Regions from separate parts of the Nocardioides sp. FY1077 genome, predicted to be linked through region 3. Evidence: predicted binding sites of a transcription regulator. Region 3 holds the regulator's gene; each other region holds the start of a gene.
What was found. The regulator LexA, encoded in region 3, represses DNA repair genes until DNA is damaged. The targets are predictions, from matches to a motif close to TCGAACANNTGTTCGA.
Positions count from the first base shown of each region.

Region 1: the regulator LexA is predicted to act here: its motif matches at 4,559-4,574, upstream of ruvC (crossover junction endodeoxyribonuclease RuvC).
Region 2: the regulator LexA is predicted to act here: its motif matches at 4,698-4,713, upstream of AC4OR8_RS11445 (DUF6504 family protein).

Region 1 covers NZ_JBZWDB010000003.1:101,296-111,092, reverse strand. The annotation lists gene AC4OR8_RS10080 (inositol monophosphatase family protein) at 1-314, shown strand, start outside; gene pgsA (phosphatidylinositol phosphate synthase) at 327-956, shown strand; gene pdxS (pyridoxal 5'-phosphate synthase lyase subunit PdxS) at 1,011-1,919, shown strand; gene AC4OR8_RS10065 (hypothetical protein) at 1,956-2,750, opposite strand; partial or broken gene pdxT (pyridoxal 5'-phosphate synthase glutaminase subunit PdxT) at 2,967-3,560, shown strand; gene AC4OR8_RS10055 (YebC/PmpR family DNA-binding transcriptional regulator) at 3,619-4,386, shown strand; gene ruvC (crossover junction endodeoxyribonuclease RuvC) at 4,588-5,175, shown strand; gene ruvA (Holliday junction branch migration protein RuvA) at 5,172-5,768, shown strand; gene ruvB (Holliday junction branch migration DNA helicase RuvB) at 5,770-6,843, shown strand; gene yajC (preprotein translocase subunit YajC) at 7,020-7,355, shown strand; gene secD (protein translocase subunit SecD) at 7,357-9,198, shown strand; gene secF (protein translocase subunit SecF) at 9,198-9,797, shown strand, end outside.
Region 2 covers NZ_JBZWDB010000003.1:404,626-414,422, reverse strand. The annotation lists gene AC4OR8_RS11480 (polyprenyl synthetase family protein) at 1-62, opposite strand, end outside; gene metF (methylenetetrahydrofolate reductase [NAD(P)H]) at 186-1,076, shown strand; gene AC4OR8_RS11470 (phytoene desaturase family protein) at 1,066-2,385, opposite strand; gene AC4OR8_RS11465 (MOSC domain-containing protein) at 2,427-2,930, opposite strand; gene AC4OR8_RS11460 (YbaK/EbsC family protein) at 2,914-3,393, opposite strand; gene AC4OR8_RS11455 (hypothetical protein) at 3,546-4,031, shown strand; gene AC4OR8_RS11450 (GNAT family N-acetyltransferase) at 4,087-4,566, opposite strand; gene AC4OR8_RS11445 (DUF6504 family protein) at 4,818-5,117, shown strand; gene AC4OR8_RS11440 (SAV_6107 family HEPN domain-containing protein) at 5,117-5,581, shown strand; gene AC4OR8_RS11435 (methyltransferase domain-containing protein) at 5,719-6,480, shown strand; gene dinB (DNA polymerase IV) at 6,544-7,743, shown strand; gene AC4OR8_RS11425 (SCO2097 family morphological protein) at 7,909-8,370, shown strand; gene AC4OR8_RS11420 (transglutaminase TgpA family protein) at 8,567-9,797, opposite strand, start outside.
Region 3 covers NZ_JBZWDB010000003.1:1,132,910-1,142,706, forward strand. The annotation lists gene AC4OR8_RS15000 (MFS transporter) at 65-1,519, shown strand; gene AC4OR8_RS15005 (vitamin B12-dependent ribonucleotide reductase) at 1,622-4,540, opposite strand; gene nrdR (transcriptional regulator NrdR) at 4,739-5,239, opposite strand; gene AC4OR8_RS15015 (hypothetical protein) at 5,684-6,055, shown strand; gene AC4OR8_RS15020 (LysM peptidoglycan-binding domain-containing protein) at 6,259-6,576, opposite strand; gene lexA (transcriptional repressor LexA) at 6,964-7,689, shown strand; gene AC4OR8_RS15030 (MXAN_6640 family putative metalloprotease) at 7,873-9,513, shown strand; gene AC4OR8_RS15035 (alkaline phosphatase D family protein) at 9,615-9,797, shown strand, end outside.

The DNA of each region.
Region 1 (9,797 bases), 1.0 Mb from region 3:
CGCCGCTGCACCCCACGCCCGTGGGTCGGGCCTGGGCCCACGCCCTCGAGCCCGCCGCCACGCTGCGGATGCTGGGGTCGGGCTCGATGGACGCCGTGCTGGCCGCCGAGGGCCGCGTCGACGTCGTCGTGCAGCACACCGTGCCCGACTGGGACCGCCTGCCCGGGCAGGCCCTGCTGCTCGGCGTCGGCGGCGCCGCGCGCGAGGTGGAGGCCGCGGGGCGGCGCTGGTACGTCGCCGGCGTACCGACCGCGGTGGCCGAGGTGTGCGCGCGGCTGGTGGCCGACGCGGGCGCGCGGCCCGGCGACCGCTAACCTGCTCCCGCCATGATGGAACGTTTCCGCGCCTTCTGGACGAAGGTCATCGCCCCGGTCGCCCACCTGCTCATCCGCCTCGGCGTGAGCGCCGACGTGGTGACCCTCGTCGGCACGATCGGCCTCAGCGCCGGTGCGCTGGTCTTCTTCCCCCAGGGCATGCTGCTCACCGGCGTGCTGGTGGCCACGGCGTTCGTCTTCTCCGACCTGATCGACGGCTACATGGCCCGCACCCAGGGCACGAGCAGCAAGTTCGGTGCGTTCCTCGACTCCACCCTCGACCGCATCGGCGACGGCGCCATCTTCATCGGCCTCGCGCTGTACTTCGCCGGCCCCGGCGACAGCACCCTCTACCTCGTGCTGTGCCTGGTCTGCCTGCTGATGGGCGGGGTCACCTCGTACGCCCGCGCCAAGGCGGAGGGGCTGGGTTACACCGCGAAGGTCGGCATCGCCGAGCGGGCCGACCGCCTCGTCGCCATCCTGGTGATGACCGGGCTGAGCGCCATCTTCGACCTCCCGATCCTGCTCCACGTCGTGCTGTGGGCGCTCGCCGCGGCCAGCACCGTCACCGTGGTGCAGCGCATCTGGGTGGTGCGCCAGCAGGCCCTCGCCGAGGCGGCCGCGCCGGGCCCGCACGCCTGACCGGCGGCCCGTCGGTGAATGTGACCGGGAGGTAAACAACCGTAGGCTCGGGGCATGTCCGAGACCTCTGCGCAGCCCACGTCAGCGACCGGCACCACCCGCGTGAAGCGCGGGATGGCCGACATGCTCAAGGGCGGCGTCATCATGGACGTCGTCACCGCCGAGCAGGCCAAGATCGCCGAGGACGCCGGCGCCGTGGCCGTCATGGCGCTGGAGCGGGTGCCGGCCGACATCCGCGCCCAGGGCGGCGTCTCGAGGATGAGCGACCCCGACATGATCGACTCGATCATCGACACCGTCTCGATCCCGGTGATGGCCAAGGCCCGCATCGGCCACTTCGCCGAGGCGCAGGTCTTGCAGAGCCTCGGCGTCGACTACATCGACGAGTCGGAGGTGCTGACGCCCGCCGACTACGCCAACCACATCGACAAGTGGCAGTTCACCGTGCCGTTCGTGTGCGGCGCCACCAACCTCGGCGAGGCGCTGCGCCGCATCTCCGAGGGCGCGGCGATGATCCGCTCCAAGGGCGAGGCCGGCACCGGTGACGTCTCCAACGCGGTCATGCACATGCGCACCATCGGCGGTGAGATCCGTCGGCTCTCCTCGCTGTTGCCCGACGAGCTGTACGTCGCGGCGAAGGAGCTGCAGGCGCCGTACGACCTCGTCGTGGAGGTGGCCCGGCGCGGTGCGCTGCCGGTGGTGCTGTTCACCGCCGGCGGGATCGCCACCCCCGCCGACGCCGCGATGATGATGCAGCTCGGCGCGCAGGGCGTGTTCGTGGGCTCGGGCATCTTCAAGTCCGGCAACCCCGCGCAGCGCGCGGAGGCCATCGTCAAGGCCACCACCTTCCACGACGACCCCGACGTGGTCGCCAAGGTCTCCCGCGGCCTCGGCGAGGCCATGGTCGGCATCAACGTCGACGAGATCCCGCAGCCACACCGCCTGGCCGAGCGCGGCTGGTGACCCTCGTCCCCTCGGCTCGCTGCGCCGGGGTGCGCGTCAGCGGAGCTCGGGGCAGGTGAGCCGCGCGCGGTCGGCGGCGCCGAGCGCGTCGTAGTCGCCGACCAGGTCGAGCACCCGGCCGCGCTCGTCGAGGTAGGCGCGGAAGTCGTAGGGCCGGGCGGCCCAGTAGAGCTGCGGCTCGCCACCGTCGGCGACGGTGTAGGCGCCCGACGGCTCGCCCATCACCGCGACCACCGCCGCGCGGTCGCTGCCGAGCGCCACGTCGCACCAGCGGGCCACCCACCGGTCGGTGACCCCCTCGCCCGCCGCGGCGTCGCCGCGCGGGCCGGTGTCGGCGACCTGCCACGCGGCGTCGGCGTACGTCATCGTGACGGTCTGGTCGATGTCGGCCAGGTCGACCGCGAGCAGCACCCGCTCCGCGGTGGCGCTGGTGACCTCCACGGCGCCGGCCGCGGTGGCGAGGGCCTCGGTCGGCTCGCTCCACAGCACGTCCACGAACACCGGGCACGGGTCGCCCTGCGCCGCCCGCCCGAGCAGGATCGCCCGCTGCCGCAGCTCGATGGTGAACCCCGGCGCGTGGCGCGCGCAGGCCGCTTCCGGGTCGCGCGCCTCGAGCGCGGCCATCCAGGCGCGGTACGCCGTCGCCGCTGCTGCTCCGGGCTGGTCGTCGGTGGCGCCGGTGTTCCCGGCGTCGGGGGTGGCCGTCGGTGCTGTCGCGCCGGGCGAGGGCGTGCCGCCCGTCGAGGCCAGTGGCCGGGCGGGCTGCTCCTCGGCGCACGACACCGTCGGGCCGAGCAGTGCCAGGAGCGCGAGCGCGGCAGCGGTTCTCACCCGACGACCGGGGGACTGCGCCGAGCGCGGTGACGGGCGGGGCCGGTGAGGCAGGACGCGCGGGTCTCGTGGCCTCGGTCGCACGGCCGCAACTGTGCCACGCGCAGGACCACGCGCAGGACCACGCGGGTGACTACGCTCGGGACCACCCGGCGCCGGGGACGGGCCCGAGGCCTGCCCGCGGCGTCCGGCCGGCCACCTCCTAGCATCGCCCGGGTGAGCACCCCCGTCGTCGGCGTCCTGGCCCTGCAGGGCGACGTCGCCGACCACGTCGCGACCCTCGCCGCGCTCGGCGTCGAGGCCCGCACGGTGCGCCGTCCCGAGGAGCTGGCCGCCGTCGACGCGCTCGTCGTGCCGGGCGGGGAGTCGACCACGATGATCCGGCTGGTGCGGGCCTTCGACCTGCTGGAGCCGCTGCGCGCGCGCATCGCGGGCGGGCTGCCGGTGCTCGGCACCTGCGCCGGGATGATCCTGCTCGCCGACCGCGTCGAGGACGCCGCCCCCGGGCAGGAGACGCTCGGCGGGCTCGACGTCACGGTGCGCCGCAACGCCTTCGGCCGCCAGGTCGACTCGTTCGAGGGCGAGGTGGAGGTCAGCGGCCTCGACGCCCCGGTGCACGCAGTCTTCATCCGGGCGCCGTGGATCGAGGACGCCGGTGCCGCGGTGGAGGTGCTCGCCCGTGTCGGGCAGGGGCCGGCCGTGGGTAGGATCGTCGCGGTCCGCCAAGGACCGCTGATGGCGACGTCGTTCCACCCCGAGGTCGGGGGAGACGCCCGCGTCCACGGGTTGTTCCTGGACACGGTCGCCCAGCACGCACGCACGCTCGCGCTGACGCCGGGCGCGGAGTCGACGGAGGAAGAGGGATCGCATGTCGGGGCACTCCAAGTGGGCGACCACCAAGCACAAGAAGGCCGTCGTCGACGCCAAGCGCGGCAAGATGTTCGCCAAGCTGATCAAGAACATCGAGGTCGCGGCCCGCATGGGCGGCGGTGACGTCACCGGCAACCCGACGCTGTTCGACGCGATCCAGAAGGCCAAGAAGTCCTCGGTCCCGAACGACAACATCGACCGCGCGGTCAAGCGCGGCTCCGGCGCGGAGACCGGCGGCGCCGACTACCAGACGATCATGTACGAGGGCTACGGCCCCGCCGGTGTCGCGATGCTCATCGAGTGCCTCACCGACAACAAGAACCGCGCCGCCATGGAGGTGCGCACCGCGATGTCGCGCAACGGCGGCTCGCTGGCCGACCCCGGCTCGGTGTCGTTCCTGTTCAACCGCAAGGGCGTCGTGGTCGTGCCGGCCGAGCAGGAGGGCCGCACGGTCACCGAGGACGACGTGCTCGAGGCCACCCTCGAGGCCGGCGCCGACGCCGTGAACGACCTGGGCGAGGCCTTCGAGGTCGTCTCGGAGTCCACCGACCTGGTCGCGGTGCGCACCGCCCTGCAGGCCGCCGGCATCGACTACGACTCCGCCGACGCCTCCTTCGTGCCCGACATGCAGGTGGCCCTCGACAAGGACGCCGCGGCCAAGATGCTGCGCCTCGTCGACGTCCTCGAGGACCTCGACGACGTGCAGAACCTCTACGCCAACTTCGACGTCCCCGACACCGTGATGGCCGAGCTGGAAGACGCCTGACCCGCCGAGCCTGCGAGGCGGGGCAGGCGTCGCCGGTGGTCGAGCGAGGAGCGCGGCCGAGCCTGCGAGGCCGCGACCGACGTGTCGAGACCAGCCTGACCCGCCGAGCCCGACCCCGAGGACGCGCCCGCGTGTCGCGGCGCCGTACGTCGGCACCCGCGGTTAGCGTGGGACGAACACATGTTCGACGGAAGGCGACGGATGCGCGTGCTCGGGATCGACCCCGGACTGACCCGCTGCGGCATGGGCCTGGTCGAGGGCTCGGTGGGGCGGCCGCTGTCGCTGGTGGACGTCGGCGTGCTGCGCACGTCCTCCGACCTGCCGGTGGCCGAGCGGCTGGTGACCATCGAGAAGGGCGTGGACGCCTGGCTCGACGAGCACCGGCCCGACGCCGTGGCGGTGGAGCGGGTCTTCGCCCGCTCCGACGTCAGCACCGTGATGGGCACCGCCCAGGCCAGCGGCATCGCGATGGTCTGCGCCGCCCGGCGCGGGCTGCCGGTGGCGCTGCACACCCCCAGCGAGGTGAAGGCCGCGGTCTCCGGCAACGGCCGCGCCGACAAGGCGCAGGTGGGGGCGATGGTGGTGCGCATCCTGCGTCTGGAGGTGCTGCCGAAGCCCGCGGACGCCGCGGACGCCCTGGCCCTGGCCATCACCCACATCTGGCGCGGTGGCGCGCAGGCCCGCCTCGACGCGGCCGTCGCCTCCCAGCGCCGCGCCGCACCCACGACCACCACCGGGCCCACCACCCGGCCCGCGACCCGCACCCGACCCACCAGGAGCCTCACGTGATCGCGTTCGTGCGCGGCCAGGTGGCCGCGGTGTCCCTGTCCAGCGCGGTGCTGGAGGTGGGCGGGGTCGGCCTCGAGCTGCTGTGCACCCCGGGCACCCTCGCCTCGTTGCGGCTCGGCCAGCCCGCCACGCTGCCCACCAGCATGGTGGTGCGCGAGGACTCCCTCACCCTGTTCGGCTTCCTCGACGACGACGAGAAGACCTGCTTCGAGCTGGTGCAGACCGCCTCCGGCGTGGGGCCCAAGCTGGCCCAGGCGATGCTCGCGGTGCTCAGCCCTGACGACCTGCGCCGGGCCGTGGCCGGCGAGGACGTCAAGACGCTGACCCGGGTGCCGGGCATCGGGCAGAAGGGGGCCCAGCGCATCATCCTCGAGCTCAAGGACCGCATCGGTGCCCCCGGCCAGGGCACCACCGCGACGCCGGTGCCCGCTGTCGACGCGTGGCGCGACCAGGTCACCACGGGCCTGGTCGGGCTGGGCTGGTCGGCCAAGGACGCCGAGCGCGCCGCCGACGCCGTCGCCCCCGACCCCGGCACCACCCCCGACGTGCCGTCGCTGCTGCGCGCCGCGCTGCAGAGCCTGAGCAGGGCCTGACGTGCACGAGGACGAGCTCGAGGCCGCCGAGGAGGCCCACTTCCGCTCGCTGACCACCGCCGACGCCGACGCCGACGAGCGCGCCGTCGAGGCGGCGCTGCGCCCGCGCAGCCTCGACGAGGTGGTGGGGCAGGTGCGGGTGCGCGACCAGCTCGGCCTGGTGCTGGAGGCGGCCCGCCTGCGCGGCCGCGCCCCCGACCACGTCCTGCTCTCGGGCCCGCCCGGCCTCGGCAAGACGACGCTGGCGATGATCATCGCCCACGAGATGTCGACGCCGCTGCGCCTGACCAGCGGCCCCGCGATCACCCACGCCGGCGACCTCGCCGCGATCCTCTCGGGCCTCAACGAGGGCGAGGTGCTGTTCATCGACGAGATCCACCGGATGTCGCGCCCGGCCGAGGAGATGCTCTACATGGCCATGGAGGACTTCCGGGTCGACGTGATCATCGGCAAGGGCCCCGGCGCCACCGCCATCCCGCTGGAGATCCCGCCGTTCACCCTCGTCGGCGCCACCACCCGCGCCGGGCTGCTGCCCGGTCCGCTGCGCGACCGGTTCGGCTTCACCGCCCACCTGGAGTTCTACGAGCCCCACGAGCTCGACCTGATCGTCCACCGCTCCGCGGGCCTCCTGGGCGTCGAGCTCACCGACGAGGGGTCGGCGGAGATCGCCTCGCGCTCGCGCGGCACCCCGCGCATCGCCAACCGGCTGCTGCGCCGGGTGCGCGACTACGCGCAGGTGCGCGCCGACGGCGTCGTCACGCTGCCGGTCGCCCGCGCCGCCCTCGACCTGTACGAGGTCGACGAGCTCGGCCTCGACCGCCTCGACCGCGGCGTCATCGACGTCCTGTGCCGGCGCTTCGGCGGCGGCCCGGTCGGCGTGTCCACCCTCGCGGTGGCCGTGGGGGAGGAGCGCGAGACCGTCGAGGAGGTCGCCGAGCCGTTCCTGGTGCGCAACGGGTTCCTGGCCCGCACGCCGCGCGGGCGCGTGGCCACCCCGGCGGCGTGGCGCCACCTCGGGCTGGTGCCGCCCACGACGGCGGCGCCCGGGGTCGACGAGGCCCTCTTCACCGAGTGACCGCGGTGCCGCGCGCTGTCGTGGCACCCCCCGTGGCCCGCGTCGCAACACCCCCGTGACGGTGGTGCGCTCCGTGGCCTGGGCCACGGTTACACTTTGCCGTCGGTCGGCCCCCCGGGACATCGTCCTGGTCGTCGTGGGCCGCCCACCCCACTCCCTGCTCGAGAGGTTCCGTCGTGTCGACGCTCGTCAACCTGCTGCCGATCGTCCTGATCGCGCTGGTGTTCTGGCTGCTGATCATCCGGCCCCAGGCGCGGCGCGCGAAGGAGCTGCAGCGCATGCAGGGCTCGCTGGGGGTGGGTGACGAGGTCATGCTCACCTCGGGTGTCTTCGGCTCCGTGCGCGACATCACCGACGAGCACGTCGCGGTCGAGGTCGCCCCCGGCGTGGTGATCCGGGTCGTCCGGGGCGCCATCGGCTCCGTCGTCCCGGCCCACGACCCCACCACCGACACGACGGACCCCACCGACCCGCGCGAGCGGGACGGGCGCGGCGAGCCCGAGGAGATCTGACATGGCACGAGCGACCGGCCGCCCCGGACGCACCCTGGTGGTGTTCTTCCTCGGCGTGGCGATCCTCTACGGGCTCACCGCCCTCGCCGGCACCTGGAAGCCGGCCCTCGGGCTCGACCTGCAGGGCGGCACCCGCATCATCCTGATCGCCGACGGCGACCCGTCGGAGGAGAACCTCGACGAGGCCCGCCAGATCATCGACGACCGCGTCAACGGGCAGGGCGTCACCGAGGGCGAGGTCGTGGCCTCCGACGGCAACATCACCGTCGAGGTGCCCGGCGAGGACCAGAGCGAGCTCGTCGACACCGTGCAGCGCACCGCCCAGCTGCGCTTCCGCGTGGTCGCCTGCAGCCCGGTCTCCGGCTTCGCCTGCGGCACCGCCGCGCAAGGCCAGACCGGCATCCCTTCCGACGTGCCGTCGGTGGGGGCCCCCGGGGCGAACCAGGGCGGCACCCAGGGCGGGCAGACCGGCCAGGGCGGTGACCAGGGCGGCGCGAACCAGGGTGGCGCAGACCAGGGCGGCGCCGAGCAGGGCAGCAACCGTCCTGCCCCCGGCTTCGCCCAGCGCGCCGGCACCTCCGACACCACCAGCCCGTCGACGTCCCCGTCCGCCAGCGCCGACCCCAGCGCCGACCCCAGCAGCGACCCCAGCGCCAGCAGTGACCCCAGCGCCAGCGCCTCCCCGTCCGACGGCGCGTCGCCGGCCAACGCCGCGATGGACAGCTGTGTCGCGGCGGCCGCCGACGACCCCACGCTGGCCGAGCCGCTGACCTGGGCGACCAACCCCACGCCGGCCTGCGTCGAGGCGTTCAACGCCTACCAGTGCCCCGCGGAGGGCAACGGCCAGGCGATGACCGACGACCCGGCCACCCCGCTGATCACCTGCGACGACGCGGGTGTGCCGTACCTGCTCTCCCCGGCCATGATCGAGGGCACCGACCTCGAGGACGCCGCCGCGCAGATCCCGCAGGGCCAGGCCGGCTGGGCCGTGACGCTGTCGTTCAACGGCGCCGGCACCGACCGCTTCGCCGAGATCTCCCAGGAGCTGTTCACCAACGGCCGGCAGTTCGCGATCGTCCTCGACGGCGGCGTCATCTCCGCCCCCGGCGTGGACAGCCCGATCCTCAACGGCGAGGCCCAGATCTCCGGCAGCTTCGGCGAGGCCGAGGCCACCAGCCTGGCCACCAGCCTGAAGTACGGCTCGCTGCCCATCTCCTTCGGCGACACCTCGGTCGAGACCATCGGCCCCTCGCTGGCCGGCAGCCAGCTCAGTGCCGGCATCTACGCCGGCGCCGCCGGCCTGCTGCTGGTGATGCTCTACTGCCTGCTCTACTACCGCGGCCTCGGCCTGGTGGTGGTCGGCTCGCTGGCCGTCGCCGCCGCGATCACCTACGCGATGGTGCTGCTGCTCGGCGCCGGCGCGGGCTTCACCCTCACCCTGCCCGGCATCGCCGGCCTGATCATCGCTGTCGGTGTCACCGCCGACTCCTTCATCATCTTCTTCGAGCGCATCCGTGACGAGATGCGCGAGGGCAAGTCGATGCGGGTCGCGGTGGAGTCGGGCTGGAAGCGCGCCAAGGTCACCCGGCTCGCGGCCAACGTGGTCTCGCTGCTCTCGGCCGCGGTGCTCTACATCTTCGCGACCGGTGTGGTGAAGGGCTTCGGCTTCGCGCTCGGGCTCTCCACGCTGATCGACCTCGCGGTGCTGTTCTGGTTCACCAAGCCGATGGTGTCCTACCTCGCGCGCTACAAGTTCTTCAACGGCGGTGGCCGGCTCTCCGGCCTCAGCACCGAGACCCTCGGCATGGACCAGGTCCCGGCGACGGCAGGAGGGAAGGCCTGATGGGCAAGTTCTCACGGCTCGGCAACGACCTCTACGGCGGCCGTCGCTCGATCGACTTCGTCCACAAGCGCACCCCGTGGTACCTCGCGTCGCTGCTGCTGGTGGCCGCCGCGGTCGCGATCGTGCTGCTCAAGGGGCTCAACTTCGGCGTCGAGTTCACCGGCGGCAGCCAGCTGGACGTCGACGTCCCGGCGGCGTCGTCCACCCAGAGCGCCGCTGACGAGCTGCGCGAGGAGATCGCCGGCGCCGGCATCGAGGGCGCCGACAACCCGTCGGTCACCACCTCGAGCCGCGGCGCCCTGATCGTGCAGACCGAGGTGCTCGACGCCGAGGGCAGCGACGAGCTGCTGCAGGTGGTCGAGGACGTCACCGGCGCCTCCGGCGACGAGATCTCCCAGACCGAGATCGGGCCGAGCTGGGGCGAGACCGTCGCCAAGCGCGCCATCCTCGGCGTCGTCATCTTCCTGATCCTCGTCGTGCTGTTCATCTGGGCCTACTTCCGCGAGTGGAAGATGTCGGTGGCCGCGATCGTGGCGCTGGGCCACGACATCGCCATCACGATCGGCATCTACGCGCTCTCGGGCTTCCCTGTGACGCCG
Region 2 (9,797 bases), 730 kb from region 3:
TCGAGGGCCACCTGCACGCGCCCGCGGAAGTCGCTGCCGTCCCAGGGGTGCGTGGCCGTCATGCCCCGACCCTAGGGCGTCGTCGCGGCGGACGGTCGCCGGGCGTCGGGCGGGCCGTGGCGCGGGCGGCCCCGCGAGGTGGACGGATGCGGGGGCGTGAGGCCCCCGAACCTACGATGGGACCCATGACCGACGGCCCCGGGCGCTCCCTCGCCGAGCTCATCTCCCGCGGGGAGCGATCGTTCTCCTTCGAGTTCTTCCCGCCCAAGGACGCCGCCGGGGAGGACCACCTCTGGCAGGCCGTCGCCGCGCTCGAGCCCTACCGCCCCACGTTCGTCTCCGTCACCTACGGCGCCGGCGGCGGCACCCGCGACTCCACCGTGCGCATCACCGGCCGCATCGCCCAGGAGACCTCGCTGCTCCCGATGGCCCACCTCACCTGCGTGGGTCACACCCGCGGCGAGCTCGAGGCCATCCTCGACGAGTACGCCGCAGCCGGGGTGCACCACGTGATGGCCCTGCGCGGCGACCCCGCCGAGGGCCCCCGCGCCGACTGGACGCCGACCGAGGGCGGGCTGACCTACGCCACCGAGCTGGTCGAGCTGGCCCGCGCGCGCGGTGACTTCCGCGTCGGGGTGGCGGCGTTCCCGGAGGGCCACCCCACGGCCGCCTCCCTCGACCACGACGCCGACGTGCTGGTCGCCAAGGCGCGGGCGGGTGCGGAGTTCGCGGTGACCCAGATGTTCTTCCGCGCCGCCGACTACTTCGGCCTCGTCGACCGCGTGCGCGACCGCGGCGTCGACCTGCCGGTCCTGCCGGGCATCATGCCGATCCTCAACCTGGCCGCGATCCGGCGCCAGGGCGAGCTCATCGGCACCGACGTGCCCGAGGAGGTGGTGGCCCGCATCGCCGCCCACGACGGTGACCCGGTGTCGATGCGCGCGGAGGGCATCGCCGCGGCCGCCGAGCTGTGCGAGGAGCTGCTCGAGGGCGGCGCGCCGGGGCTGCACTTCTACACGCTGAACCGCTCGCGGGCCACGCTGGAGATCTTCGAGAAGCTCGACGTCAACCTCTGACGCGCACGCCCTCGGCCGGCCCGACGGCCTGCGCCACGAGCGCGGCTGACAGCGCCACGAACGGCAGGCCCGCTCCGGGCGTGGCGTGGGCGCCGGCGGCGTACAAGCCCGGCACCGGGGTGTCCGGGCCGAGCCGGCGCCGCACGGTGGCGCGGCCCTGCCACAGCACGCCCAGCGGTGAGCCGCCCCACTCCTGCACCAGCTCGCGCGGGGTCAGGTCGAGGCGGGTGACGACCTGGCGGCGCACGTCGACCTGCGCGCGCGCCAGGGCGGTGACGACGTCCTCGGCGAGGCGACCGCGCCCGTGCAGCGTCCAGGCCGCGGCGCCGTCGGGGGCCTGGCCGCCGGTGCGCACCACCAGGGTCGGGTCGCCGTGCAGGACGACCTCGTGGGGCAGGTCGGGCAGGTCGCCCTCCAGGCCGAGGTGGCACACGGTCGGGGGGATGGCCGGCATCGTGCGCTCCACCAGGCCCGCCACCGACGGCAGCCCGCGCGGGTCGACGCCGAGCACGACCACGTCGGCGTCCGCCTCACCGGCGTCGGTGGCCACCGCCACCACCCGCCCGCCGCGCAGCACGACGTCGCGCACCGCCGTGCCGGTCACGACCTCCACCCGGCGGGTGGCCAGGCGGGCGGCCAGCGCCGCGCCCACCTGGTGCATGCCGCCCGGCACGATCCAGGCCCCGAAGCGCTGCTCGACGTAGGAGACCAGCCCGGCCCACGCCGGCACGTTGCGCGGGTCGTGGCCGTCGGCGGTGAACGGGTGGGCGGCCACCGCGCGCAGCCGCTCGTCGCGGAAGGTGCGGCGCAGGCGCCGGTGGAGGGTCTCGCGCGAGCCCAGGCGCGCCGCCACCTCGCGGGGCAGCTCCTCGCGCTGCCAGGGCACCTCGAGGTAGCCGCGGCGCAGCACCTCCCAGTCGTCGGTGAACGACGCAGTCCAGTCGGCCCAGCGCGCGCCGAGGCCGTCGCCGAGCTCGTCGAAGGCGCGCACCTGCGGGGCCCGGCCGACCGGCAGCCGCAGCCGGGAGCGGTCGGCGAAGCGGTGCTCGCGCACCAGGTCGAGCGGCACCAGCTCGAGCTCGCGCTCCAGCGGGCGGCCCGACTTGCGGAACAGGTCGCGCAGGGCGGCCGGCAGCAGGGTGGAGGTGGGGCCGGCGTCCCAGGTGAACCCGTCCTGGTGGCGCGCGGCGAGGGCGCCGCCGAGGTGGGTCGAGCGCTCGAGGAGGCTCACCCGGTGGCCGAGCTTGGCAAGCCGCACGGCCGCGGCCATCCCGCCGTACCCCCCGCCGACCACCACCACGCGCGCCATGGGCAGACCCTAGGCCCCGGTAGGTCGGCGCCGGGCGGCGCTCACCGCGTCGGCTCGAGACCGGTGACGGCGTCGCCCACCCGCACCGTGCCGGAGGTCAGGGCCCGCAGCACCGAGCCGCCGCGCCGACGCAGCGCCGCGGCGCCACCCGGGCCGATCGAGCGCTCCATCAGCGCGCACGGCGCCGCCACCCGCACGACCTCGAGCTCCACCTCGCCGACCCGCACCCGGTCGCCCGGGGTGGTCGGCACCCGGCCGTGGCTGACCGTCACGGTGCGTCGGGTCGCCGCTGCCGTAACCGGCGCGCCCAGGGCCGCTGCGGCCTCGGCGAGCGCCTCGGCCGACTGCACGGTGACGTGGCGGTGGCGGCTGCCGTGGAAGCGGTCGCCGACGACGCCCGCCCCCGCCTCGACCCGGACCTCGTCGCGGGGCTCCATCGGGGCGTGACGCTGCGGGGCCACCCACAGCTCGGTGACCACGGGTCCGGGCCCGGCGGCGGCAGGGCGGGCAGGCTCGAGGTCGGGGGCCTCAGGGGCCCTCGACATCCACCGGGCTCCCGCCGGTCATCTCGACCAGCTCGTCGTACGTCGTGGAGAACACCGCCGCCGGGTGGCCGGCCGCGGCCCACACCACGGGGTGCCGGCTCAGCCAGGTGTCGACGTGGGTCGGGACGCGCTCGGGGTGGCCGACGGGGGAGACCCCGCCGATGACCTGGCCGGTGTGGCGGCGCACGAAGTCGGGCGTGGCCCGGCGCAGCCGGGGCGTGCCGAGGCGCCGTGACACCGCGGTCGTGTCGACGCGGTGGGCGCCCGAGGTCAGCACCAGCACCGGTGCGCCGTCGGCGTCGAAGAGCAGGCTGTTGGCGATCGCCCCCACCTCGCAGCCCAGCGCCTCGGCGGCCAGGGCGGCGGTGTGGACCGCGGCTGGGAGCACCACGACCTCCCCGCGGCCGCCGCGGGCGCGGTGCGCCTCGCGGAATCGGGTGATGCCCAGGTGCTCGTGGTCCATGCCCCGACCCTAGGCGCCCGCGCGGCGGACGTGGCAGTCCCCGGCGCGCTCGCGCCCCGGGTGGCCCGGTCGCGACCCCGTCGGACGCCCGTCGGGCGCCCGTCTGGGACGATGCTGGCGATCAGGGTCGTGACGGACGGAGGAACGAGATGGTGCGCCAGCAGCCGAGGTCGTTGCGGGTCGCGGTGGCGCTGCTGACGCTGCTCGTGGTCGTGGGCGGGGTGACCACCGTCCTCACCGGCCTGCTGCGTGACGAGCTGATCCTCAACTGGGCCGAGGGCAGCCGCTCGGCCCAGGAGATCCTGCAGACCCAGAGCCTGGAGCAGTTCAAGGCCGAGGAGCCGATCGTCATCCCGCAGTTCTTCCAGGTGGCGGCGGTGCTGTTCGTGGTGATGGCCATGCTGCTGGCCGTGCTGGTGGTGTTCCTGCGCGACGCCCACAACTGGGCCCGGCTGAGCCTGACGGCGGTCGTCGTGATGATCGCGGTGGCCACGATCGGCGGCATCCGCATCGACCCGCCGGCGGTGTTCGTCGCGATCTCCTACCTCGCCCTGGTCGTCGACGCCGGGGTTCTCGCCGCGCTGTGGCACCGCGACACCAACGCGTTCATGCGCGGCGACGTCCGGCAGCCGGCCTGACGCCGACCGGCCCCGCCCGCCGGGCGCGCCCGCCCGGTGCACAGCCTGAGCGGCCTCAGTCGTCCAGCGGACGCTTGAGGCCGAGGTGCGTGGCGGCGTACCCCAGCCGCTCGTAGAACCGGTGGGCCCCGGTGCGGCTCGTGTCGGTGGTCAGCTGGGCCAGCACGGCTCCCCGCTCGCGGCCCCAGCGGTGCGACCAGTCCAGCAGCGCCGCGCCGAGGCCGGTGTCGCGCGCTGACGCGGCCACCCGCACCCCCTCGACCTGCAACCGGGTCGCCCCACCGCGCGCGAGGCCGGGCAGGAGGGTGAGCTGCAGGGTGGCCACCGCGGCGCCACGGGGCTCGCGCACCACGACGAGTAGGTGCCGGTCGTCGGCGTCGACGGCGGTGAACGCCGCCTCGTACGGCGCGAGGTCGTCGAGCTCGCGGGTGGCGCCCAGCGGGTCGTCGCGCAGCAGCGCCACGATCTCGGGCAGGTCGCTGCGCGTGGCGCGCGCGACGGTGTGGCGGGTGCCGGCGACGTCGAGGTGGTCCATGCCCGAGTGTCCACCGCGACACCGGGGCGGGACCACGCCGGGTCCCGACCGGCCCCGCCCGGCCCGGTCGAGTGCGGCGCGTCCTCGCCCTTGACGCGCTGTCGGTGCGGCGGTGTACCTTCGTCCTGTGTTCGAACGCGTGTTCGAACACTGCCGGCGGGGGCGACCTCGACCCCCGTCCCCGCCGGCACCCGCCCCGGAGGCGGGGCGCCCGGGGTCGGTGCGGGTCGACGAGACGAACGAGGTGGACCATGACACGAGACGACGACCCGATCGAGGTGCGCACCGCAGCGGTGGCGGGCGCGGAGGCCCCCGAGCAGTTCCTGTGGCGCGGGCGGGTGTGGAAGGTGCGGGCGGTGCTGGCCCGCTGGCTCGACGCGCCGTGGTCGCAGCACCGCTGGCAGGTGGAGGCGGGCTGCGGGGCCGGGCGCGAGCGCGAGGTCTTCGAGCTGGTGCACGACACCACCGACGGTGGCTGGCGGCTCACCGGGTCGGCCGACCCCACCGGGTCCGCCGGGTCCGCCGACCTCGCCAGGTGCGGGGGCCGGTGATGGCCACCTCGCGTCGCTCGTCGGTGCCGGCGCCGCAGCCCCACCCCTACGCCCTCTCGGCGACCACCCACTCCTACCTCGCCCGCGCCGCCGAGTCGCTGCAGGAGGCGATGACCTCCACCGAGGTGCCCACCCGCTACGCCTGCGCCCACGTCAGCGCGCTGCGGGCCGCCGCCGCGCTGCTCGCGGCGCGGGCCCAGCCCGCCCCGGCGCGGCGGCGCCCGCAGAAGAACGCCTGGGTGCTGCTCACCGAGGTCGCCCCCGAGCTCGCCGAGTGGGCCACCTTCTTCGCCGCCGGGGCCGCGAAGCGGGCGGCGGCCGAGGCCGGCTCGCGCCGCGCGGTCACCGAGCGGGAGGCCGACGACCTCGTGCGCGACGCCGACCGGTTCCTCGGCGTGGTCGAGCAGTCGCTCGGGCTGGTGCCCCACGCGGCACCCGCCGAGCGCATCGCCCGCGCCGGCTGAGGTCGCCCACCCGTGCCCCACCTGTCCCCGCCACCCGCCCCCGCCGGGTCGAGGCGGCGCGGGCGCTCGCAACCGGGCGCCCAGCGCGGGGCACCGGGGCCCGGGGAGCGCCACCGGAGTCCCCTAGGGTGGGCCGCATGGCACCGACCGAGCGGCCCGGCGAGCGTCCCCCCGAGCGACCCGGCGAGCGGCGGGGCGCCGCCCGCACCGCCGTGGTGTGGGAGGCGCTGCGCGGCGTCCTCGACGACGGCGGCCCCGGTGGCCTCGACGTGCTCGACATCGGCGGCGGCACCGGTGGCCTCGCCGTGCGGGTCGCCGAGCTCGGCCACCGCGTCTCGGTGGTCGACCCCAGCCCCGACGCGCTCGCCTCGCTCGCACGCCGGGCGCGCGAGCGCGGGGTCGAGGTCTCCGGCCAGCAGGGCGACCTCTCCACGCTGCCCGACGTGGTCGCCGCGGCCAGCGCCGACGTCGTGCTGTGCCACGGCGTGCTCGAGGTGGTCGACGACCCCGCGGCCGCGCTGGCGGCACTGCAGGAGGCGATGCGGCCGGGCGCGACCCTCAGCCTGCTGGTGGCCCAGCGCCACGCGGCGGTGGTCGCCCGCGCCATGGCCGGGCACTTCGGCCAGGCCCTCACCCTCCTCGACACCACCGCCGACCAGCCGCTCAGCGGTCGCTCGGGACGCCGCTTCACCCACGACGAGATCGTCGACCTGCTCTCCGACGCGGGGCTCGCGCTGTCGTCGGTGCACGCCGTGCGGGTCTTCGCCGACCTCGTCCCCGGCTCGCTGCTCGACCTCGAGCCGGGCGCCGCGGCCGCGCTGGTCGAGCTGGAGCGGGCGGTGTCACGACGTCCGGAGTACCTCCCGCTCGCCACGCAGCTGCACCTGCTCGCGCACTGACGACCCCGGGGCCCTGAGCGGCGCCGTCGGCGGGTCCCGCGCCCGAGGACGGGCGCGGTCGTGGTGAGCGGCGCCCCGGACGTGGCGACGCCCATCCTCCACGTCGACATGGACGCCTTCTACGCCTCGGTGGCCACGCGCGACCGCCCCGACCTCCAGGACGTCCCGGTGGTCGTCGGCGGCGGGCACCGCGGGGTGGTGCTCTCGGCCAACTACCTCGCCCGCGGCTTCGGCGTCCGCTCGGCGATGCCGACCGCCCGGGCCAAGCGGCTCTGCCCGCAGGCGGTGGTGATCCGACCCGACTTCGCGGTCGTGCAGACCGTGTCGGCGGCGGTGATGGAGAACTTCCGCCGGGTGACACCGCTGGTGGAGGCGATGTCGCTCGACGAGGCGTTCCTCGACGTGCGGGGCGCGGTGCGCCGGCTCGGCCCGCCCGAGGCGATCGCCGAGCGGCTGCGCGCCACGATCCACGACGAGCAGGGCATCACCTGCTCGGTGGGCGCGGCCGCGTCGCTGTCGGTGGCCAAGCTGGCCAGCCGCCGCGCCAAGCCCGACGGCGTCGTCGTGGTGCCCCCCGACGAGGTCACCGCGTTCCTGCACCCCCTCGACGTCGGTGAGCTGCACGGCGTGGGGGAGAAGACCCGCGCGATGCTCCACCGCCACGGCCTGGTCACCGTGGGGCAGGTCGCCCACACCCCGCTCGACACCCTCCAGCGCACCGTCGGCACCGGCCTCGGCGCCCACCTCCACCAGCTGGCGTGGGGCACCGACCGGCGCGAGGTGGTCACCCGCCGGGCGCCCGGCTTCGGCGGGGGCGACCCCGAGCGGTCGATGGGCGCCCAGCACACGTTCGGCCGCGACGTCGACGACCGCGACGTCGTGCTGCGCGAGCTGCTCCGGCTCACCGGCACCGTCACCACCCGGATGCGTGCTGCCCGGATGGCGGGGCGCACCGTCGCGATCACCGTGCGGTTCACCGACTTCACCACGATCAGCCGCTCGCGCACGCTGGGCGAGCCCAGCGACGTCACCCAGGACGTCTACCGCGCTGCGGCCGGCCTGTTCGACGCCCTCGGCACGCCGCGGTCGCGGCTGCGCCTGGTCGGGGTGCGCGTGGAGGGGCTGGTGCCGCGCGGCAGCGTGCACCACCAGCTCGAGCTGGGGGAGCGCGAGCACGGCTGGTCGGAGGCCGACCGCGCGGTCGACCGGGCCGCCCGCCGCTTCGGGTCGGCCGCGGTCCGACCGGCCAGCCTGCTGGGGTGAGCCGCGCCCGGCGCGGGCGTGGCACGGTGAGCAGGCCGGTGTGGTGGACGGCCCCGCTCACCGGCACAGCAATTTGTGCACGCGCCTACCGTGACGCACATCGCCTGCCTAGACTTGTCATGACGGCGCGAGCCGTCGACGAACCGGTCGACCCTGGAGGATCCCGTGCCACTCTCCGAAGAGGAGCTGCGACTGCTCGAGCAGATGGAGCGCGCCCTCTCGGAAGAGGATCCGAAGTTCGCCTCCACGCTGCGCGGCACGTCGCTGCGCCGCTCCGCGCGCCGCCGCGCCATCCTCGCCGGCGTCGTGTTCCTGCTCGGCATCGTGGTCCTGATGACCGGAGTGGTCACCCAGGTCTACCCCATCGGGATCGTGGGCTTCGTCATCATGCTGGCCTCGGCGACCATCGGGCTCAACGCCGTCAAGGGACAGCAGGCCGCTGCGGCCGCCGAGGTGCAGGGCGGGGGCGCCCACCCGGCGTCCGGCTTCACCGTCATCGAGGGCGGCCGCTCGGGCCGTGGCCGTTCCAAGGCCCGCTCGACCCGCCGCCCCCGCAAGTCCGGCACCTTCATGGAGCGCACCGAGGAGCGCTGGCGCCGCCGCCGCGAGGAGAACGGCGGCTTCTGAGCCGCCTCTCCAGCTCCTGACCGCACCGCTCCTGACCGCGCCGCGCGCAGGCCGGTCCGAGGCCGTTCACCCGACCTCACCGACCGGTGCTCGCGCCCCCGGTCGCTCAACCGGGGGCCGGTGCCCGGTGCCCGGTGCGGCCGACCGTTGGCGGCCGCACCGTTGACCGCCTCTGAACGGGCGGCCGACGGCCGGGTCAGCGCACCTCGTCGACCACGGCGACTGACGGGCCCCGCGGGGTGGACAGCAACGACGACGGGGTGGCGGTGGCCGCAGGGGCGCCACGACGGCGGGGCGAGACCACCGAGCGCGGCCACCAGTGCGCCCGGCGTCGGGCCCGCGGTGACACGCCCGCCTCGAGCGCGGCCAGGCTGACGGCGGCGTCGGCGCGCAGGGCGTCGTCGGAGGCCACCGCCGCAGCGGCGCCGCCCCGCGCGTAGCGCAACCGTTCCAGCGAGCCCACGACGCGGGTGGTGGCCAGCGCGGCCTCGGGAGCGACGCCCGACCCCCGGCGCGGCCGGTCGAGCGGCGCGGCGTCGGGGTCGCCGTACCAGCCGACCAGGGTCGTGCCGGTGTGGCGCAGCGAGCGCTGGTCGGGCCAGGGGTGGCCGAGGTCGACCGCGGTGGCCCGCAGCTCCTCCCACACGCCCTCGGGTCCGCCGGCCAGGCGCACCTCGCGGCGGCGGGTGCGCAACGCACGGGGGAGCACGAGGCCCACCGCGAGCAGCGCCGCACCGGCGAGGCCGCCACCGACGGGTGCCCACGGGAACCCGCCGGCCTCGTCGTCGCCGCCGCTGTCGGCCTCGGCGCCCTCCGGGAGCACCGGGTCGGTGCTCGGCACGGGACGCGGTGCCACGGTGGCGGCCGGCTCGCGGGTGGTCGAGGCGTCGTCGCTCGGCTCCTGCTGCGGCTGGGGGACGTCGGCGGTGTAGCCGGGGGAGTCGCCCGAGCGGTCGGGCGGGGTCGGCTCGAAGCGCACCCAGCCGGAGCCCGCGATGTAGAGCTCGGGCCAGGCGTGCAGGTCGTAGGCGCTGTACTCCCAGGTGGCGGGCGCGACCTCGTCGGGTCGCAGGAAGCCCACCGCGACGCGGGAGGGGATGCCGAGCTGACGTGCCATCACGGCCATGGCCGAGGCGAACTGCTCGCAGTAGCCCACCCTGCCGCCGGGGGCGTCGGTGAGGAACTCCTCCAGGGCGTCGACGCCGTTGGCGGCCGAGGCCTGCTCGATGTCGTAGGTGAACTCGGAGCGGAACCACTCCTGCAGCGCCACGGCCTGCGCGAACCGGGTGGGCTGGTCGGCGGTCACCCGGGTGGCCAGGTCGCGCACGATCGGCGGCATGTCGGTCGGCAGGTCGGTGTAGGACGACGCCACCATGCCCGCCGCCGACGGCGCGGCCGCGAGCTCCTCGGCGCTCAGGTCGAGCTCC
Region 3 (9,797 bases):
AACGTTGTTCTATTGTCTCGAACATTGTTCGATGACCGAACGCCGTTCGATGAAAGGATCCTCCATGTCCACCACCGCTCCGATGACCACCACCCCCACCTATGCGTCCCTGCGCGCGGCCTGGATCCCCCTGGCCGCCCTGTGCCTGGCCTTCTTTGTCGAGATGGTCGACAACACCTTGCTGACGATCGCGCTGCCCACGATCGGCCGCGACCTGGGGAGCGGCACCACGGCGTTGCAGTGGGTGACCGGCGCCTACTCCCTGACCTTCGGCGGGCTGCTCCTCACCGCCGGGGCCGTGGCCGACCGCCTGGGCCGCCGCCGCGTGCTGCTCGTCGGGCTCGTGGCGTTCGGCGCGATCAGCGCCTGCGTCGTCGCGGTGGGCTCAGCGAGTGAGCTGATCGCACTCCGCGCCGCCCTCGGTCTCGCGGCCGCGGCCATGGCGCCGATCACCACCTCGCTGATCTTCCGCCTCTTCGAGGACCAGGCGCTGCGGATGCGCGCGATGACGGTGATGATCGTCGTCGGCATGTCCGGTTTCGTCCTGGGTCCGTTGCTGGGCGGCACGGTGCTGACCCACGTCCGGTGGGAGTGGCTGCTGGTGGTCAACGCCCCGATCGCCGTGATCGCCTACATCGGGGTCCGGTTCGGGGTGCCCGCCGACAGGCCGGAAGACCTCACCGACGACGCGCTCGACCTACCCGGCGCCGTGCTGAGCATCCTTGCCATCGGCCTGGCGTGCTACTTCCTCACCAGCGGCGTCGAGCACGGCTGGCTCTCCGCTGCCACCATCGCCACGGTCGTCGGCGCCGTTGCCGCGGCTACGGCGTTCGTCCGGCACGAGCGCCGCAGCACGTCACCCATGCTCGACCTGGGCGTGTTCTCCCACGGCACCGTGCGTGGCGCCGCCATCGCTCAGGTCGCGACGTCGATCGCCATGGCGAGCGTCATGTTCGGCCTGATCCTGCACTTCCAGTACGCCTACGGCTGGAGCCCGGTGCGGGCCGGGCTCGCAAATCTGCCGCTGATCATCACGATGATCGCTGCGACCCCGATCTCCGAGTGGCTCGCGCGCCGACTCGGCCACCGGTACGCCTGCCTGATCGGCGCCGGCCTCGTCGCCGGCTCGCTGGCGGGGCTGTCCTGGAGCGTCAGCCACGGGTACGCCGCCATCGCCGTCAGCATGGTCGTGATGACCGTCGGCCTGCGCACGGTAATGACCATCTGCGCCGTGGCCCTAATGGAGGCGATGCCGGGCAACCGCACGTCGATCGGCGCGGCGCTCAACGACACCGCCCAGGAGGTCGGCACCAGCGTCGGCACCGCCGTCGTCGGCACCATGATCGCCGCGCTGGTCACCACTCAGCTGCCGGTCGGCACCTGGAACAGCGACCTCGTGGCCACGTTCTTCCACGGCGAACAGATCACATACGCCGTGCTGGCCGTGGTGGTGGGTCTGCTCGCCGCACTGGGGGCCTCCAGCCTCACCCATTCCCGCACCGCCGACGAACCGCACTGATCGAGCCGAGCCGCCTGGCTCACCGGCGAGACGATCACCCGTTCACCGCAACTACGACGGGCCCGACACCTCGAGGTGTCGGGCCCGTCGCTGGAGCTGGTGTCAGCTGCAGCCGGAGGTGCTGCCGCAGCCCTCGCAGACATAGCAGGAGCCGGCGGGGCGCATCTTGGTGCCGCAGGTGAAGCAGAGCGGGGAGTCGATCGCGGTGCCGGTGATCTTCTCCATCAGCTCGGCGGAGGTGTGGGCCTCCTTGGCCGGCTGCGCCGGGACCTCACGCTGCGAGGCGCCGGTCGTGTCGTGGGTGACCACACCCTCGACGGTGTCGGTCTCGGGCTCGACGACCGGGGCGGAGGCGACGGGCGCGTCCTCGATCAGCTCCGCGGCACCACCGGTCTCCTCGACGGGCTCGTAGGAGCCGGTCTCGAGGTAGCGCTGGCGCTCGTCGGCGGAGTAGATACCCATGCCCTGGCGCTCCTCGTAGGGCAGGTAGTCCAGCGCCAGACGGCGGAAGATGTAGTCCATGATCGACTGGCTCATCCGCACGTCGGGGTCGTCGGTGAGGCCGGCCGGCTCGAAGCGCAGGTTGGTGAACTTTGAGACGTAGGTCTCCAGCGGCACGCCGTACTGCAGGCCGATGCTCACCGCGATCGAGAACGCATCCATCACGCCGGCCAGGGTCGAGCCCTGCTTGCCGAGCTTGAGGAAGATCTCGCCCAGCTCGCCGTCGTCGTGGGCACCCGAGGTCATGTACCCCTCGGCACCGCCCACGGTGAAGGAGGTGGTGCGCGAGACGCGCGACTTCGGCAGGCGCTTGCGGGTGGGGGCGTAGACGACCTTCTCGACGACCTTGGTCTCGACCGGCGCGGTCGGGGCGTCGGCGGCCTTGTTGGAGTCGGTGCCCTTGTTCTCGCCCTTGCCCGACGACATGGGCTGGCCGACCTTGCACATGTCGCGGTAGATCGCGGTGGCCTTGAGGCCGAGCTTCCACGACTGGAAGTAGACGTCCTCGATCTCCTCGACCGTGGCGGTCTCGGGGAGGTTGACGGTCTTGGAGATCGCACCGGAGAGGAACGGCTGGCAGGCCGCCATCATCCGCACGTGGCCCATCGGCTTGAGCGAGCGGGCGCCCATCGCGGTGTCGAAGACCTCGTAGTGCTCCTGGCGCAGGCCGGGGGCGTCGATCACGTGGCCCTCGGCGGCGATGTGGGCGACGATCGCCTCGACCTGCTCGGGCTGGTAGCCCATCTTGCGCAGGGCACGCGGGATGGTCTGGTTGACGATCTGCATGGAGCCGCCGCCGACCAGCTTCTTGAACTTCACCAGCGAGAAGTCGGGCTCGATGCCGGTGGTGTCGCAGTCCATCATGAAGCCGATGGTGCCGGTGGGCGCGAGCACCGAGGCCTGCGCGTTGCGGAAGCCGTGGGTCGCGCCGAGCTCCTGCACCTGGGCCCAGGCGGCGGTGGCCAGCTTGTGCACCTGGCCGTCGGCGAGGTGGACCGGGCGCACAGTGTCGTTGGCCGCCTGGTGCTTGCGCATGACCCGCTTGTGGGCGTCGGCGTTGCGGGCGTAGCCGGCGTAGGGGCCGACGACGCCGGCCAGCTCGGCGGAGCGCTTGTAGGAGGTGCCGGTCATCAGCGAGGTGATGGTCGCGGCCATCGCCCGGCCGCCGTCGGAGTCGTAGCCCAGGCCCATCGCCATCAGCAGCGCGCCGAGGTTGGCGTAGCCGATGCCGAGCTGGCGGTAGTCGCGGGTGGTCTGGCCGATCGACTCGGTCGGGAAGTCGGCGAAGCAGATGGAGATGTCCATCGCGGTGATGATGAACTCCACGGCCTTCGCGAACAGCTCGCCGTCGAAGGTGTCGTCGTCCTTGAGGAACTTCAGCAGGTTGAGGCTGGCGAGGTTGCACGAGGAGTTGTCGAGCGACATGTACTCCGAGCACGGGTTGGACGCGGTGATCCGGCCGGTCTCGGGGTTGGTGTGCCAGTCGTTGATGGTGTCGTCGTACTGCAGGCCCGGGTCGGCGCACTCCCACGCGGCGGTGGCGATCTTGCGCCACAGCTCGCGGGCGTCCACGGTCTCGATGACCGAGCCGTCCTTGCGCGAGCGCAGGCCGAACTCGGTGCCGTCCTCGACGGCGCGCATGAACTCGTCGGAGACCCGCACGGAGTTGTTGGCGTTCTGGTACTGCACCGAGGTGATGTCCTCGCCGCCGAGGTCCATGTCGAAGCCGGCGTCGCGCAGCGCGCGGATCTTGTCCTCCTCGCGCGCCTTGGTCGCCACGAACTCCTCGATGTCGGGGTGGTCGACGTCGAGGACGACCATCTTCGCCGCGCGGCGGGTGGCGCCACCGGACTTGATGGTGCCGGCGGAGGCGTCGGCGCCGCGCATGAACGACACGGGGCCCGAGGCGGTGCCGCCGGAGGAGAGCAGCTCCTTGGAGGAGCGGATGCGGGAGAGGTTGAGGCCGGCGCCGGAGCCGCCCTTGAAGATGAACCCCTCCTCCTTGTACCAGTTCAGGATCGAGTCCATGGAGTCGTCGACGGAGAGGATGAAGCACGCCGAGACCTGCTGGGGCGAGGGGGTGCCGACGTTGAACCAGACCGGGGAGTTGAACGAGAAGTACTGGTGGACCAGGAGCCAGGTCAGCTCGTGCTCGAAGACCTCGGCGTCGGCGGGGCTGGCGAAGTACCCGTTGTCCTCGCCGCCCTTGCGGTAGGACGTGACGACCCGGTCGACGAGCTGCTTGAGGCTCTGCTCGCGCACGTCGGAGCCGACGGCGCCGCGGAAGTACTTCGTGGTGACGATGGTGGAGGCGTTGACCGACCAGAAGTCGGGGAACTCGACACCCTTCTGCTCGAAGACGGTCGCGCCGGTCTTCCAGTTGGTCTGGACGACGTCGCGGCGCTCCCAGGTCAGCTCGTCGTAGGGGTGCACGCCGGCGGTGCTGAACACCCGCTCGAAGCTGAGGCCCTTGCCTGCGGACGCGGCTCCGGTCTGGGCGCCGCTCATCGTCTCGGTCATTCGGTTGGTCTCCCTGGTTCGGCGGTGCGCGGGGCGCGGTGTGTGGCGTGCGGGGGGTGGCGCTGCGGTGGTGCGGGGGGCGACGTCCATGGTCGCGGCGACCACCGACAGTCACGGGGTCGCGTGGGCGGGCCCCGGGGAAGAGGTGGTGCGCCCGGCAGGTGGCTTCCCCACCACCTGCCGGGCGGTCTGTGGGCCCTACCCGGTGGGGGCAGGGGTGGGCGCGCCGTCGACCAGCTCGGTGAGCTGCTCGGCGCGCTGGGTGCGCAGCTCGGCGATCTCGGCCTCGAAGTCCTCGGCGGACTCGAAGGCCTTGTAGACCGACGCGAAGCGCAGGTAGGCGACCTCGTCGAGCTCGCGCAGCGGCGCGAGGATGGCCAGGCCGACCTCGTGGGCCGGCACCTCGGCCTGGCCGCGACCGCGCACGGTGTCTTCGACGGCCTGGCCCAGGCAGGCGAGGTCGTGCTCGGTGACCGGACGGCCCTTGCAGGCCTTGCGGGCGCCGGCGACGGCCTTGTCGCGGTGGAACGGCTCGGTGGCACCGGAGCGCTTCACCACGGCGAGCTGCATGAGCTCGACGGTGGAGAACCGCTCCTTGCACTCCAGGCACTGGCGACGTCGACGGATCGACCCGCCGTCCTCGGCCACGCGGGAGTCGAGGACCTTGGTGTCGGCGTGGTGGCAGAACGGGCAGTGCACGACGGGTCCTCCTCTCCCTCATTGGCGGCCCCGCACCGACCCGACACCCCGTGGGGGTGTGCAGTCGGTGTGGATAACCGGGCTCTTCCTGTGTAGAACACGCTTCGACCTGTGGGGCTTCCACCCCTGGCCTGTGCACTAGATGTGGATAACTACACCGGTGTAACTACTAGATGTAGGGAACCGTACGCCCGTCGAGGGCAGGGCGCAACCTGTTCGGCGAGTCGCGCGCCGGGCGTTTCGCTGCCGCCGCAAAGCCGCAGGTCAGCGCGCCGCGGACCGCTCGCCCGGCGGTCCGGACAGGTCCGTCACGGGCGTGTCGCGGGCGTCCAGGCCGCTCCGCCGGGCGGCCGAGCGGTGGTGGCGGGCGCGACGCCTCCTGATCTCCCGCTCCGACCTGCGCGTCCCGCTGCGCCGGGCGGGCACGTCGGACACAATGACCCGGTGAGCAGCGCGGGGAGACGAGCAGGCTCGCGCCGAGCCGCCAAGCCGCCCCGCACGTTCCAGCCGCGACTCCTCCTGCTCGCCCTCGCCGTCACGCTGTCGGTGGTGGCGTGGGGCTACCTCGTGTACGCCGCGATCGACTTCGGCACCACCGCCCGCGACGGCGACGTCCGCGCGTGGTGGTTCCTCGCCCTGGCCTCGCTAGGGGCCGTCGCGTGCCTGTTCGTCGGACTGGTGCTCGTCGCCCGGTTGTTGCGGGCGCTGGGGATCACCGCTCCCCCGTCCGGCGGGTCGCCGGCCTCGGGGGACGACGCGGACGACGCGGACGGTGGTCCCGCCACTGCTCCTGGTGGGCGGCGGGCCTCGCGCTGAGGCCTGGTCGTCGGTTCGGTGGTTTCGAGACGCTCGCTGCGCTCGCTCCTCAACCACCGAGCGCTGCGGTCGTTGCTCGCTCCCGGGGGACAGGAAAGGGGCAGGCCCGATGGGCCCGCCCCTCGTCTTCCCCAGCTCACCAGCCGGGGTCGAAGCGGCTGGTGAGGTCAGTGGCCGGGCGCGTGGCGCTGCCGGCGGGTGGATCAGCTGGTGGGGACCCGCAGCTGCTGGCCGGCGATCACCAGGCCGCCGTCGAGGTCGTTCAGGGTCTGGATCTCCGCGATCGCCCCACGCAGGTCGCCGTCGGCGGAGGTGGCGGCCGCGATGTCCCACAGGGTGTCACCGGTGCCGACGGTGATGACCTCGGTGGGCTGGGCCTGGGAGGTGGCCACGGAGCCGGCGGCCAGCCAGACCCCGACGGCGAGCACGACCAGCAGGGAGAGCGTGAACACGACCAGTCGGCCGCGGCGGGTCAGCCGCACGGTCGGGGCGTGGACGGGGTGCAGGGTCATCGTGCTCATGGGGACCTCCTGGGGAAGTGGCGGTCGGCCTCGGGTGGGGCTCGGTCGGTCACGCTGATGTCTAACGGGCGCCACCGACAGTCCTGGCGGACCGCCTGGAGTGGCCGAGTCGACCACACGTTCGATCGAACACATGAGCGAGAGTAGATCAGGTGTTCGACACCGCGCAAGGGTCCAGACGAACGGATGTTCGACCGGATCCGCGCCGGCGACGGGGACGGGCGCGACACGCCGTTCGAACAGGTGTTTGAAGTCGCCCGGCGCGACTGGCAGGGTGAGGCACGTCGCCCCCGCCGGGCGACGCACGACCTCCACCCGGACCCACGCACCCGGGCGGGGCACGAGGACCGGGCCGGCGCCAGCCGTGCCGGAGCAGAGAGGTGGACGATGGCGACGAACGAGGTGGGGGGCACGGTGTCCGAGTTCCCCGAAGGTGCTCCCGACGCGACGGGCCTGACCCCGCGCCAGCTGCGCGTGCTGGCCACGATTCGCGACGCGATCGAGAAGCGGGGCTACCCCCCGAGCATGCGCGAGATCGGCAACGCGGTGGGGCTGACCAGCACCTCCAGCGTGGCCCACCAGCTGAAGGTGCTCGAGGAGAAGGGCTTCCTCAAGCGCGACCCCAACCGCCCGCGTGCGCTCGAGGTGTTCCTGCCGGAGGTGCTCGCCGCACGCCGCTCGATCTCCGCGGCGGAGGAGTCGTCCTTCGACGAGACCGGTGTGGGCGACGCGATGCCCGCGGCGACGTACGTGCCGGTCGTCGGCCGCATCGCCGCCGGTGGCCCGATCCTGGCCGAGCAGCGGGTGGAGGACGTGTTCCCCCTGCCCAAGCAGCTCGTCGGCGACGGTCAGCTGTTCCTGCTCGAGGTGTCGGGTGAGTCGATGATCGACGCCGCGATCTGCAACGGCGACTACGTCGTCATCCGGCAGCAGCCGACCGCGAACAACGGCGAGATCGTCGCCGCGATGATCGACGGCGAGGCCACCGTCAAGACCTTCCAGCGCAAGGACGGCCAGGTCTGGCTGCTCCCCCACAACGACTCCTTCGAGCCCATCGACGGCACCCACGCCACGATCCTGGGCAAGGTCACCGCGGTCCTGCGCCGCGTCTGACCCGCTCCACCGGGGCCCACCGCTGCGGGCCCCGTCCCGCTCCGGGGCTGCCCCACCCGCGTCGCGCCGGGCCCGTCGGACCACCGACGGGCCCAGTGTCGCGTGCGGATCCGCCGAGTCGGCGCTGTCGGTGACGCGTGAGACGCTGGACGTCCTGCTCGTCCCCCACCCCCGGGAGCCCGCGTGCGTCGCACCCCCTCCGTCCTGCTCGCCCCCCTCGCCGCCCTCGCCCTGGGCGCGGGACTGCTGGTGCCGGCCGCGGCCGACCCGGTCGACGCCCCTGCTGGCGGTGCAGCGAGCGAGGCCGTCGAGGTAGTCGGTGAGGCGACCGGCGAGGTGACCCCGGCCCAGGCCGCGGAGGCGCTGGAGACGGTCGAGGAGCTCCTCGACCCGGACGCGACCCCGGCGACCGACCCCGACGTCGAGGCCACCGAGGCCCTGCGTGACCTCGCCCGCAGCCTGCCCGCGCTGTCGCCGACCGACCGCGCGACGGCGCGCAGCTACCTCGCGCGGCCCAGTGACGGCACAGCCGACCCGTTTGGCTCCGGTTACAGCGCCAGCGCTGGCGAACCCGGTTCCACGTGCAGCACGAACGTCTGCGTGCACTGGGTCGAGCGCAGTTCCGACAAGGTGGCAGACGACGAGGACGTCAGCACCGTGCCCGCCTACGTCGACACGACGCTCGCCACGTTGCAGAAGGTGCACGACACCTACGTGGCCGCGGGCTACCGGGCCCCGAAGCCCGACGGCGCCAAGGGCGGGAGCCCACTCACGGACGTCTACCTGGTCGATGTGGGTGGCGACAGCATCTACGGCTACTGCACCTCCGACCGGGCCATCCCCACCGGGGAACGCGCCGCTGACGTGCCTGCGTACTGCGTGCTCGACAACGACTTCCGCTCGGGCCAGTTCCCGGCGCACACCCCGCTGGAGAACCTGCAGGTCACCGCGGCCCACGAGTACTTCCACGCCGTGCAGTTCGCCTACGACGCCGACGAGGACGGGTGGTTCATCGAGGCCACTGCCACCTGGGCCGAGGACGAGGTCTACGACGCGGTCGACGACAACGTCACCTACCTGCGCTCCGGTCCGCTGGGCCGACCGCGGGCCTCGATGGACGGTGACAGCGACCTGCGGGTATACGGCGACTGGATCTTCTTCCGCCACCTCACCGAGGCGCTGCCCGCCAGCACCGGCGAGCTCCCCTCGCTGGTCCGCCGCGCCTGGGAGCGCGCCGACAGCGCCGTCGGCGGTCCCGACGAGTACTCGGTGCAGGCCGTGGCCGGTGCGCTCGGCGAGCGGGATGTCGCACTGCGCGACGCCTACGCCCGCTTCGCCGCCGACAACCGACGCCCCGGCCTGGCCTACGAGGAGGGCTCCGCGCAGCGCTACCCCACCGCCCCGCTGTGGCGCAGCGCCACCCTGTCGCCGACACAGCGCTCCACCGGGCGCCGCACCGTGCGCCTCGACCACCTCAGCAGCGCCACCCACCGGTTCACCCCCGGTGCGGGCCTCGACACCGGGTGGAAGCTCGCGCTCACGCTCGACCTGCCGGTGAGCGCCCGCGGCACCGAGGTCGCCCTCACCGTCGTGCCGACCAGCGGTCGGCCGACCACGCGGCTGCTCCGGCTCGGCGCCGACGGCGACGGCCGGGTCAACACCGGCTTCTCCGCTGCGGCCGTGCGCCAGGTCGAGGTCACCCTGGTCAACGCCAGCAGGCGCTACCGGTGCGGCGTGGCCCCCGAAGCGGGCTTCTCCTGCCAGGGCCGCTCGCGAGACGACGACCTGCGCTTCACGGTGGCCGGCCGCGCCGTCCGGGGCTGAGCCCCCGCCTGGTCACGGCGTGCCGGTGGCTCCCGGGTGAACACCTGGTGGCCACCCGCCTGCGGCCATGACGCGGGTGACGGCGCGTCGTTGAATGGATCGTGACCACCCCTGACCGCCCCTCCTCGTCGCCCGCCGACGCCCAGGTCGACCTGCGACCCCATCGACGCACGCTGCTCGCCACGGGCGCAGCCGGTGCCGTCGCCGTAGGCCTGCCCGCCGCCACGACGACGGCCGGTGCCACGGCGTCCGAGCCCGACGCTCCGCTCCGTGCGGGTGGCCGG